2 regions of the Vallitalea okinawensis genome follow, and region 2 is predicted to be linked to the other one. Evidence: riboswitches for the same ligand, from Rfam matches in the RefSeq annotation. Region 2 holds a riboswitch; the other holds the start of a gene.
What was found. Region 2 has a riboswitch for lysine ahead of C1Y58_RS00185 (Na+/H+ antiporter NhaC family protein). Riboswitches for the same ligand answer to the same signal wherever they lie in the genome.
Positions count from the first base shown of each region.

Region 1: it holds a riboswitch for lysine, as region 2 does, so the genes downstream of both, C1Y58_RS11605 (aspartate-semialdehyde dehydrogenase) here and C1Y58_RS00185 (Na+/H+ antiporter NhaC family protein) in region 2, are expected to answer to the same signal.

Region 1 covers NZ_PQDH01000003.1:457,136-462,103, reverse strand. Annotated here, with positions in the region: gene C1Y58_RS11620 (sugar ABC transporter substrate-binding protein) at 1-589, shown strand, start outside; gene dapB (4-hydroxy-tetrahydrodipicolinate reductase) at 708-1,472, opposite strand; gene dapA (4-hydroxy-tetrahydrodipicolinate synthase) at 1,491-2,372, opposite strand; gene C1Y58_RS11605 (aspartate-semialdehyde dehydrogenase) at 2,415-3,428, opposite strand; lysine riboswitch at 3,722-3,894, opposite strand; gene C1Y58_RS11600 (transporter associated domain-containing protein) at 4,246-4,896, shown strand.
Region 2 covers NZ_KZ672986.1:26,749-31,716, reverse strand. Annotated here, with positions in the region: gene C1Y58_RS00190 (metallophosphoesterase family protein) at 1-644, opposite strand, end outside; gene C1Y58_RS00185 (Na+/H+ antiporter NhaC family protein) at 783-2,348, opposite strand; lysine riboswitch at 2,499-2,680, opposite strand; gene panD (aspartate 1-decarboxylase) at 2,842-3,198, opposite strand; gene panC (pantoate--beta-alanine ligase) at 3,198-4,046, opposite strand; gene panB (3-methyl-2-oxobutanoate hydroxymethyltransferase) at 4,047-4,889, opposite strand; gene C1Y58_RS00165 (Rossmann-like and DUF2520 domain-containing protein) at 4,840-4,968, opposite strand, start outside.

The DNA of each region.
Region 1 (4,968 bases), on a different contig from region 2:
ACTAGATACCAACGCTCAAACAGAGGTACTCTCCTTTATAGGCACAGACAATTATCTTGCAGGTAAGATGGCTGGTGAACGTTTCGTAGAAATATTAGATGGTAAAGGGCATGTTGGGCTTATTACAGGTGTGATCAAACAGCAAACTCACCAAGAAAGAGTTCAGGGATTTAAAGATGCCGTAGAGGACACAGAAATTGAAATTGACTGGATTAAAGAAGCAGACAGTAATTCAGTTTTAGCCATGAAAGTAATGGATGATAAATTGAAGGAGAGCACAGGTCATAAGCTTAATGGTGTTTTTGCTACCAATGCTCTGATGACTTTAGGTGTTTTAGAAGCGGTTCAGATGAGTGGTCAAACTATTAAAATAATTGGGTTTGACCTACAAATGGAATTATTTGATAGCATTGATAAAGGTGACATTGATAGCATTATTGCTCAAAATCCCTATGGAATGGGGTATGAGGCTGTGAATACAATGATGTTATCATTGAACAATGAAGAAGTACCGACTAGAGTGGACACAGGAACTGAAGTGATCACCAATGCTAATGTAGCAGACTACAAGAAATTCTACGAGAATTAATAAATAAATTCAAAAGGATATAGATTATAAGCACATTAAGGCTTACCAGTTAAGGTAGGTCTTTTTGGCGGTTTGAAAGTTAATAGAGGGGGTGTCTCTATCAACACCCCCACCTTGATTAATTTGTTTCTTGAATGAGATGACTCATATCATAAAGACCTTCTTTTCTACCATGCATAAATTTAGCAGCTCGAACTGCACCAACTGCAAAAACTTCTTTTGATAATGCGTTGTGTTTTAATTCAATAATTTCATCTTGACCTGCAAATAGGATGCTATGTTCACCTACAATAGTTCCGCCACGCATAGCATGAATACCAATCTCATTTTTATGACGCTTTTCTCTTTCACCCGAACGATCAAATTTATATTCATATGAAAAGTCCAAGGTCTCATTAATGGAGTGGGCGATAGCTAGGGCAGTTCCACTAGGAGCATCAACTTTTTGATTATGATGTTTCTCAATAATTTCTATATCAAAATTAGAGCCAGTTAAAACTTTTGCAGCCTGTTTAGCTAGACCGATAAGTAAGTTCACTCCGATTGACATATTAGCAGAAAAGAATACTGGGGCAGTCTGGCTGATTTGATAAACTCGGTCCATCTGCTCTTTTGATAAACCTGTCGTACAAAGTATGAGTGGGACTTTGGTTGCCTCAACATAATCTAATAAAGAATCAACAGCTACTGCGATGGAGAAATCAATAATTACATCTGCATCTACAGTACAGTTCTCCAAAGAATCAAATACTGGGTAAGAAAGTGCAGTATTTGTATTTAAATCAATTCCAGCTACGATTTCTGTTTCAGAGTCATTAGCAGCAACTTGGGATATCACTTGCCCCATTTTACCATTACAACCATGCATAATAATTTTTGTCATAAGTAAATCTCCTCGTGATTAAAATTTTAGTCCATAATCCTGCATAGCGCCCATGAGTTTGTCACGGTTGCTATCATCCATAGATGTTAAAGGTAGACGGCAAGGACCAGCTTCCATACCTAATATATTCATTGCTTCTTTAACTGGTATTGGATTAACTTCACTGAATAATGCTTTGTTTAAAGGCATCATATCCAACTGCATCTTTCTACTACCTGCTAGATCGCCATCCATGAATTTCTGTACAAGGTCATGAAGATCTCTTGGAACAATATTAGCTGCTACAGATATAACACCTTTTCCACCTATAGACATTAAAGGTACCACTTGATCATCATTACCAGAGTAAAGATCAAGTTTGTCACCACATAATGCCATCATTTCAGTAATAGTAGAAATATTACCACTGGCTTCCTTAACAGCTATGATATTTTCAATTTCAGCAAGTTGAGCTGCAGTAGTAGGTTCAATAGCAATGCCTGTACGACTAGGTACATTATATAAGACAATAGGAATCTTTACATTATTTGCGATATAGGCATAATGCTCATACAGACCTTTTTGTGTGGTTTTATTATAATAAGGTGTTACGATTAAAGCGGCATCTGCTCCTACTTCCTCCGCTTTCCTTGTTAAATGCAAAGCATGTTCTGTGTAGTTAGAACCAGTACCTGCTATAACTGGAACACGTTTATTAACTTTCTCTACAGTAAATCGAATACACTCTAATTGCTCTTCGTCTGTCATTGTAGATGCTTCACCAGTAGTACCACAAATAACAATGCAATCCGTATGATTGCTGATATGAAATTCAATTAATTTCTCTAACACTTCATAATTAACCCCTGTTTCTGTAAAAGGTGTTACAATTGCTACACCTGATCCTGTAAATAATGACATTCCATTAACCTCCTAATATTATTAAAAGTCAAAAATAAGCTTTTATTTCATTTCTTCTATTAGTTTTTCAGCGATTTGAATCGTATTTGTAGCGGCTCCTTTTCTAATATTATCAGCAACCACCCATAAGTTGACACCATTTTTAACACTTTCATCACGTCTGATACGACCTACAAAAGTCTCATCACGTCCAGATGCGGTTTCAACTAATGGGTAGATAGCCTTCCCAACTTCATCTTCAACAACAACACCTGGAGCATTAATCAAAGCTTCTTTTAATTCTTTTAGATCAAATGGTTTCTCAAATTCTAAATTGATGGCTTCACTATGACCATTAAAGACAGGAACTCGAACACATGTCGCTGTAATTGGTAGGTCTGTTTCATGAAGAATTTTGCGAGTCTCATGGACCATTTTCATCTCTTCTTTAGTATAACCGTTATCCATAAATACATCAATATGAGGTAAACAGTTAAAAGCTATTGGATGCTGGAACTTTTCAGGTACAAATTCTTCATTGTTTACATGTGCTTTCATACCTTCTTCTAAGTCTCTCCAACCAGCTACACCTGCACCAGAAACGGCTTGGTATGTAGAATAAACGACTCTTTTAATCTTAAATAAGTCATGTAGTGGCTTAAGAACCACCATAGCTTGAATAGTAGAGCAGTTTGGATTGGCGATGATACCATTGTGTCTGAAAATATCTTCAGGATTAACTTCTGGTACTACAAGAGGGATGTCTTCAACCATACGCCATGCAGACGAGTTATCGACTACAACGCATCCTTTTGAAGCTGCGATAGGAGCAAATTTCTTGCTAGTACTACCACCTGCTGAAAATAATGCGATATCAATTCCTCGGTCAAAGGATGTTTCAGTTAATTCCTCTACAGTATATTCATGGTCTTTAAACGTTATAGTATTTCCTGCGGACCTGGAAGATGCAAATAGATATAAATTTTTTATCGGTAAATTTCTTTCTTCTAAAATCTTAAGAAATGTTCTACCTACCATGCCTGTTGCTCCAACAATAGCTAGATTGATTTGTTTCATATGATCCCAACTTTCTACGTTATGTGTTTTTCTCTAATATTCATTCTAGTTGATATAAGTTGAATGACTTATATTCAATGTACATTTTATGAATATGCCAGGGGTATAGATGAAATTTCTTAAGTGTATTCCGCTGATTCTATTATAACAGAAAACATTAAGAGTGATAACCACTTTACATGTGAAGCAGGAAAGCATGATACCTTGATAGCAGAACTCAAACTTCCCTAGTACACAAAAAAACCAGCTACAGAGCTGGCCCATAAATATAGAAATACTATTCAAGTTCATCTATATTGGGTAGCACTCCATCATAAGTGATGACAGTCATACGACTATTAATCATATGCCCAGAGTTGGATGTACAGACATCTTTCCCTTCGGCATTTCACCCTTTCACTCATCCTCAACTATGTCTGTACATATCAGATAGGTTACTCATGAAAAATGCGCCTCTACCATATTTTTATGAAATTAGTTGAGCATATGATACCATTATCTAGAGGTGATGTCAATAATATTTTAAATAATCAAAATGGTTGAGGGTTATTCTATTGACTAAAACTTACATAGAATTAGTTATTGATTATTTCTTAAAATCCATGTAATATATAAGGGAAAAAGTTAATTTAGTAAAAGTGATGAGTTAATTTATTAAAATATCATAAAATATGTAAAATGTGCTGAAAATTGAATGTCAATTAGTTATGATGAGCCATTTCTTCATTGAGAATAATGTGTGGTAGCGTTATAAGCGGGTTGAAGATCATCATACTAAATGAGTATAAATATATAAATTATGTAGAGGAGTTATGATGTGATAAAATCAAGGATGAGTAAACTTAGCAAACAATTTTTAAGAGATAAAGTATCCAAAGTAGCAAGTTATATGGAAATCTTCTTATCTGTACTTATTTTGCTTGGTATTTTATTTGCTTCTTTTACCGTAGTACAACAGCTTAAAGATTTAACGTTCCAATTTACAAATGGGGGGACCATAGAGTTTCAAAGTTTCTTGACTCATGCTATTGAAATAATTATTGGTATTGAGTTTGTAAAAATGCTTGTCAAGCATACACCTGGTAGTGCTATTGATGTATTATTATTTGCCATAGCTCGTAAGCTGATTATATCAGAGTCAAATATGCTAGACTTTTTAATTGGCGTCGTTGCTATCGCAATTTTGTTTGGGGTAAAGAAGTACTTAACCAGCCTAGACAATAATAATACTGAAGATGAGATTATACTCAATGGAGGGACAACCATTGATGATGCCAATCAATTAGCACACCTTCACTTGAGAAATGATATGGGAAATACTTTAGCTGGTATACTAGCCAATATGGCAAAAGCTGATAATATTACTATTCAACCTGGGTACGAGTTACAAATTGATAATTATCTTCTTGAAGTATATTCAATGGATAGTAATTTGATTAAGCAAGTACGCATTAAAAGAGTCATCTAAACTTCCTATAATTAGGAAGTTTTTTGTCTATTAAGGTATGAAGTAAAAGAATATGTTAACAATAAAGTATGT
Region 2 (4,968 bases):
TCGTGACCTAGATGGTAATGAGCCGAGAACCACATAGTAATTTCAGGATAATTTTTAACTAACTCCATTAATTTAAATGGATTAAAATTTTGGTTAAGATAAGCATTGGTTGAACGAATATGAACTTCAGGTATATCCCTTAGTCCAGTAGTGGCGATAGGTGCATGAGAAAAAAATAGACATGGTATACCGGGTCGTTCCATTAGTTTTTCCTCGATCCAACTCAACTGTTCTTCTGAAATATAACATTCTTGGACACATAAGCATTCTATATCTTCTGGCATTTTATCATTGCAAACAAAGAATAATCTATAGGAAGGAAACTCTAAAACATCGTAAGTGGAACTAAGATTGAATGTCTCCATAAAAGCCTTAGCAAATGTTCCTTTTTCAATCATATAATTTCCCATTTCAAAATGGAGATCATGGTTACCTATAATGGGTCTAATGGGAGATTTTAAATGAGATAAATGTTGGAAAGCTTCTTTCAATCCCTCTACTAACCCTATGTTTTTGTTTGTTCCAAAGTCGCCTAAAGGTATGACTAAATCAGGTTTCACCGAGTTGATATCTTCAATCATTTGAGCTGTTGTGTTTTGATCATGTTTGTCCATATGAAAGTCACCTAGAACTACAATTCTCATGTCTTCACTCCTCGTATTATTTATTCTTCTCGATTATACTATAGTTCGAGTCATATTCACATAGTCAAAATGAATTAAATGATGATATAAAATAACCCAGCCTATCTATAAGAGATCTAGGCTGGGTAATTCAATCTATTATGCTCGAATCTTATTTGTAGATTTACTTTCATCAGTGGCTTTTACACCAAATAACATTACAATAGCGATCAGTGCGCAAACGCCTAAGAATAAAGATACAAAAGGATTTAAGCCAAAACCAGCTGGTACGAATCCTACAATAATGGCTACACCTGCAACAACTAAAGCATAAGGCGTCTGTGTCTTGACATGTGCTATATGATCACATGCACTAGCCATAGATGACATGATTGTTGTATCCGATACTGGTGAACAATGATCACCAAATACAGCTCCTGTTAAAACAGCTCCGATAACAGGTACTAGGAATTCTGGTCCACCAATTTGAACAGCTAAAGGTATGGCTAATGGCATAACGATAGAATTAGCTCCCCATGATGACCCTGTTGAAAATGCAACGATACATGGGATAATAAACATCATAATTGGTAATAAAAATCCTGGTAAGTTAATTTGTTGAGAAAGATCCACTATAAACTCAGCGGTTCCTAACTCTCCATTAACACCACCTAATGACCATGCTAATACTAGAATAAGTGCTGCAATGGTCATGGATTTTACACCCGAAATCCATGAATCCATGATCTCTTTGATTGAAAGTAGTCTCTGTACTAATGTCATAATAGCAGCTATGATCAATCCTCCAAAAGAAGCCCAAAGTAATACAACACTAGCATCAGCATCACCAAAAGCTTGTTTCACTGTTGCACCGTCCAGACCACCACCATTGATAAAAAGACCTATTAAGGTAATTGCAATGACAGAAATAATAGGAATAATGGCATTGTACCACTTACCGTTTTCAATATCCGAATCCATTGAAGAGACTTCATCAGACACTAATGGTGTGGCACCGTCTGCTAAGAGTTTTCCCATTTTAGAAGCTCTTCTTTCAGCTTTAGCCATTGGACCGAAGTCACGTCTAGATACGATAATGATGACTACAAAGATTAATGCTAGAATACTATAAAAACGATATGGGAGTGTATCTAAGAAAACATCATAAGCACTCAAATTAAGAGACATTTCTTGAATCCCATCATTAATTAATCCTAGCTCGAAGCCAACCCAAGTTGAGATTAATGCTATACTGGATACAGGTGCCGCAGTTGAGTCAACAATATAGGCTAATTTCTCACGTGGAACCCCCATCTTATCAGTAATACTTCTCATGGTATTACCAACAATTAATGAGTTAGCATAATCATCAAAGAAGATCAATAGACCCATTGCCCAAGTTGCTAATAAAGTTGACCGACTATTTTTAGCTTTTGAAACAATAAGATTAGCAATTCCCTTTGTCCCACCATTCTTGCTGAGGACTCCAATAAGTCCACCGATGGATAAACAGAAAATCAATATAGAAATATTCCAAGAGTCCGTAAGTGACCCAACAATATGTGTGTTTAAGGTTTCAGTAAATCCAAGTAATGGATTACCCCCAACTAAAATTGTAGCTCCAATGAAAACAGCTACGAATAATGATAATAATACTTCACCAGTTACAAGTGCAAGCACAATAGCAATTACTGGCGGTAACAATGATAACCATCCAAAATCCATGATTATTTCCTCCCTCTTATATTCGAGTTATATATTTAATTGAGTCTATCTTTTAGGTAATGAACAGACGGGAGGCATTAAAAAAACACCTAACAAGAGTTATTAGGTGTATATGATCTATACTAGACATACCTATCCCTTCTTAGCCCTATATGAGATAGCTCTCCATCAGGTAATGGGCATCTAACCTGATGACAGTCCTACACCTGTTTGATGTAGACCCAGCTCTAGATGTTGGTTTCTAAAGCTTCGGCGATGGCTCCTTTCACTATACCTCACAGGCTTCCGGCCTCAATACAGTTACTGATAGATATCGCACCTCTACCTCATCTTTTGGGATGAGGTATCTTTTGTTTAATTTACCTCTAATAATTTAACATAGCATTTCTCCAATGTCAACAACTTTTATACTGTAAATTTCATCCTTATAATCTAACTTAGTTCACTAAGGCTTCATTAGATATGATTATGTGTATCATAATAGTTTGCAAATCTAAAAATGCTTAACTATCTTATTATGTTCATCTAATAAAGCAACTTTTGGAACTAACTCTTTTGCTTCTTCACGATCCATCAACGCATAAGCAATAATAATAACTACATCTTCTCTTTGAGCTAGTCTTGCAGCAGCCCCGTTTAAGCAGATAGTTCCACTATTTCTCTCTCCTTTAATCACATAGGTTTCAAAACGAGCTCCATTATTATTGTTAACAATCTGCACTTTTTGCCCAGGTAAAATACCTGTAGCTTCAATCAATGCTTCGTCAATAGTGATACTTCCCTCATAGTTAAGGTTAGCATCTGTTACTCGTGCTTTGTGTAATTTACCTGTCATCATTTCAATTAACATTAATTTACCTCCAATCGAAGATTATCTATAAGTCGTGTCTTACCCATTTTTACTGCTAAAGCTATAAGAATTTTACCTTCTAATACATCTATGTCTTCTAGTGTTTTCTCACTTACTATACTAACATAATCAATTGTAGCGGCTGGTTGTGTTTGAATCATCTGCTCCATCAAGTCTCTGATCTCGGTGGCAGAACGCTGCCCTTGTTCAATCCGTGATTTAGCTTCCTGTAAAGCTTTATACAGAATAGTAGCTTGTTTTCTTTCTTCCTTGCTTAAATAAGCATTTCTAGAGCTCATTGCCAAACCATCTTTTTCTCGAACAATCGGACAAACTACTACTTTTAAAGGCATGTTAAGATCTTCAACCATTCGCTTAATAACAATAGCTTGTTGAGCATCTTTTTGCCCAAAATAAGCTCGATTAGGTTGAACGATATTAAATAATTTTGTGACAATGGTTGTTACCCCTTCAAAATGTGTTGGTCTAGAAGCACCACATAAATGATTTGTAAGTCCATTAACATTGACAAAAGTGGCATGATGAGTTTTATACATCATCTCATTATCTGGTATAAATATTATATCTGCTCCAGCTTCTTCGGCTAATTTCTTATCATTTTCTAAGTCCCTTGGATATTGATCTAAATCCTCATTAGGTCCAAATTGAGTTGGGTTAATATAAATACTCAATACTGTTATATCATTTTCCTTAGCTGATGATTCAATTAGGGATAAATGACCTTTATGCAAATAGCCCATGGTTGGTACAAATCCAATAGCCTTACCATCATAACGATATTGATCTAAAAGATTTCTTAATTTCTTAATCTCTTGACAAACTTGCATTTATTCCCCTCCTCCATATATTTTCCCAATAACCTCATCACTGAGGTGGAAGCTATGTTCTTCTGCTGGAAACTTTTTATCCTTTACTTCATTGACATATGCTTTTGTTGCAGTTTGCATCTCAGTTCTCATATCGGCATACTGTTTGACGAATTTAGGGATCATACGAGAGTATAACCCTAAGACATCATGACTGACTAACACTTGACCATTACAACTCACACCAGCACCAATACCGATGGTTGGAATACTAATTTCATCTGATATCATCTTAGCCAGTTCCATAGGTACACATTCAAGAACAATTGCAAAAGCTCCAGCTTTCTCAAGTTCTTTTGCATCTTCTAAGAGTCTTTTAGCCTCTCCCTCTGTTTTTCCTTGAATATAATACCCACCTAATTGATTGATGGACTGTGGGGTAAGCCCTATATGTCCCATAACAGGTATTCCTGCATTAACGATAGCCTTCACTTGGTCTAATACTTCTTTACCACCTTCAAGCTTAACAGCATTAGCTTTTCCTTCCTGTATGAGTCGCCCAGCATTTCTAACAGCCTCATACACCCCTAGGTGATAAGAAAGAAATGGTAAATCAGCTACTATTAATGCTCTTTTACTTCCTCTACTTACTGCTTTGACATGATGGAGCATATCTGCCATGGTTACCCTTGTGGTATCCTCATATCCTAAAACAACCATGCCCAATGAATCGCCAACTAATAGGATATCAACCCCAGCTTCATCAAAAATTTCAGCTGTTGGATAATCATATGCCGTTAGCATGGTTATGATTTCATTTTTCGTTTTCATTCTTCTGATAGTTTCTGTTGTTACCTTTTTCATTTTGTAATACCTCCTTAAGACCATCTAGAGTGTATTCATCTAATTGATTTTGTTTACGCACAATGCTTAAGGTGCTTTC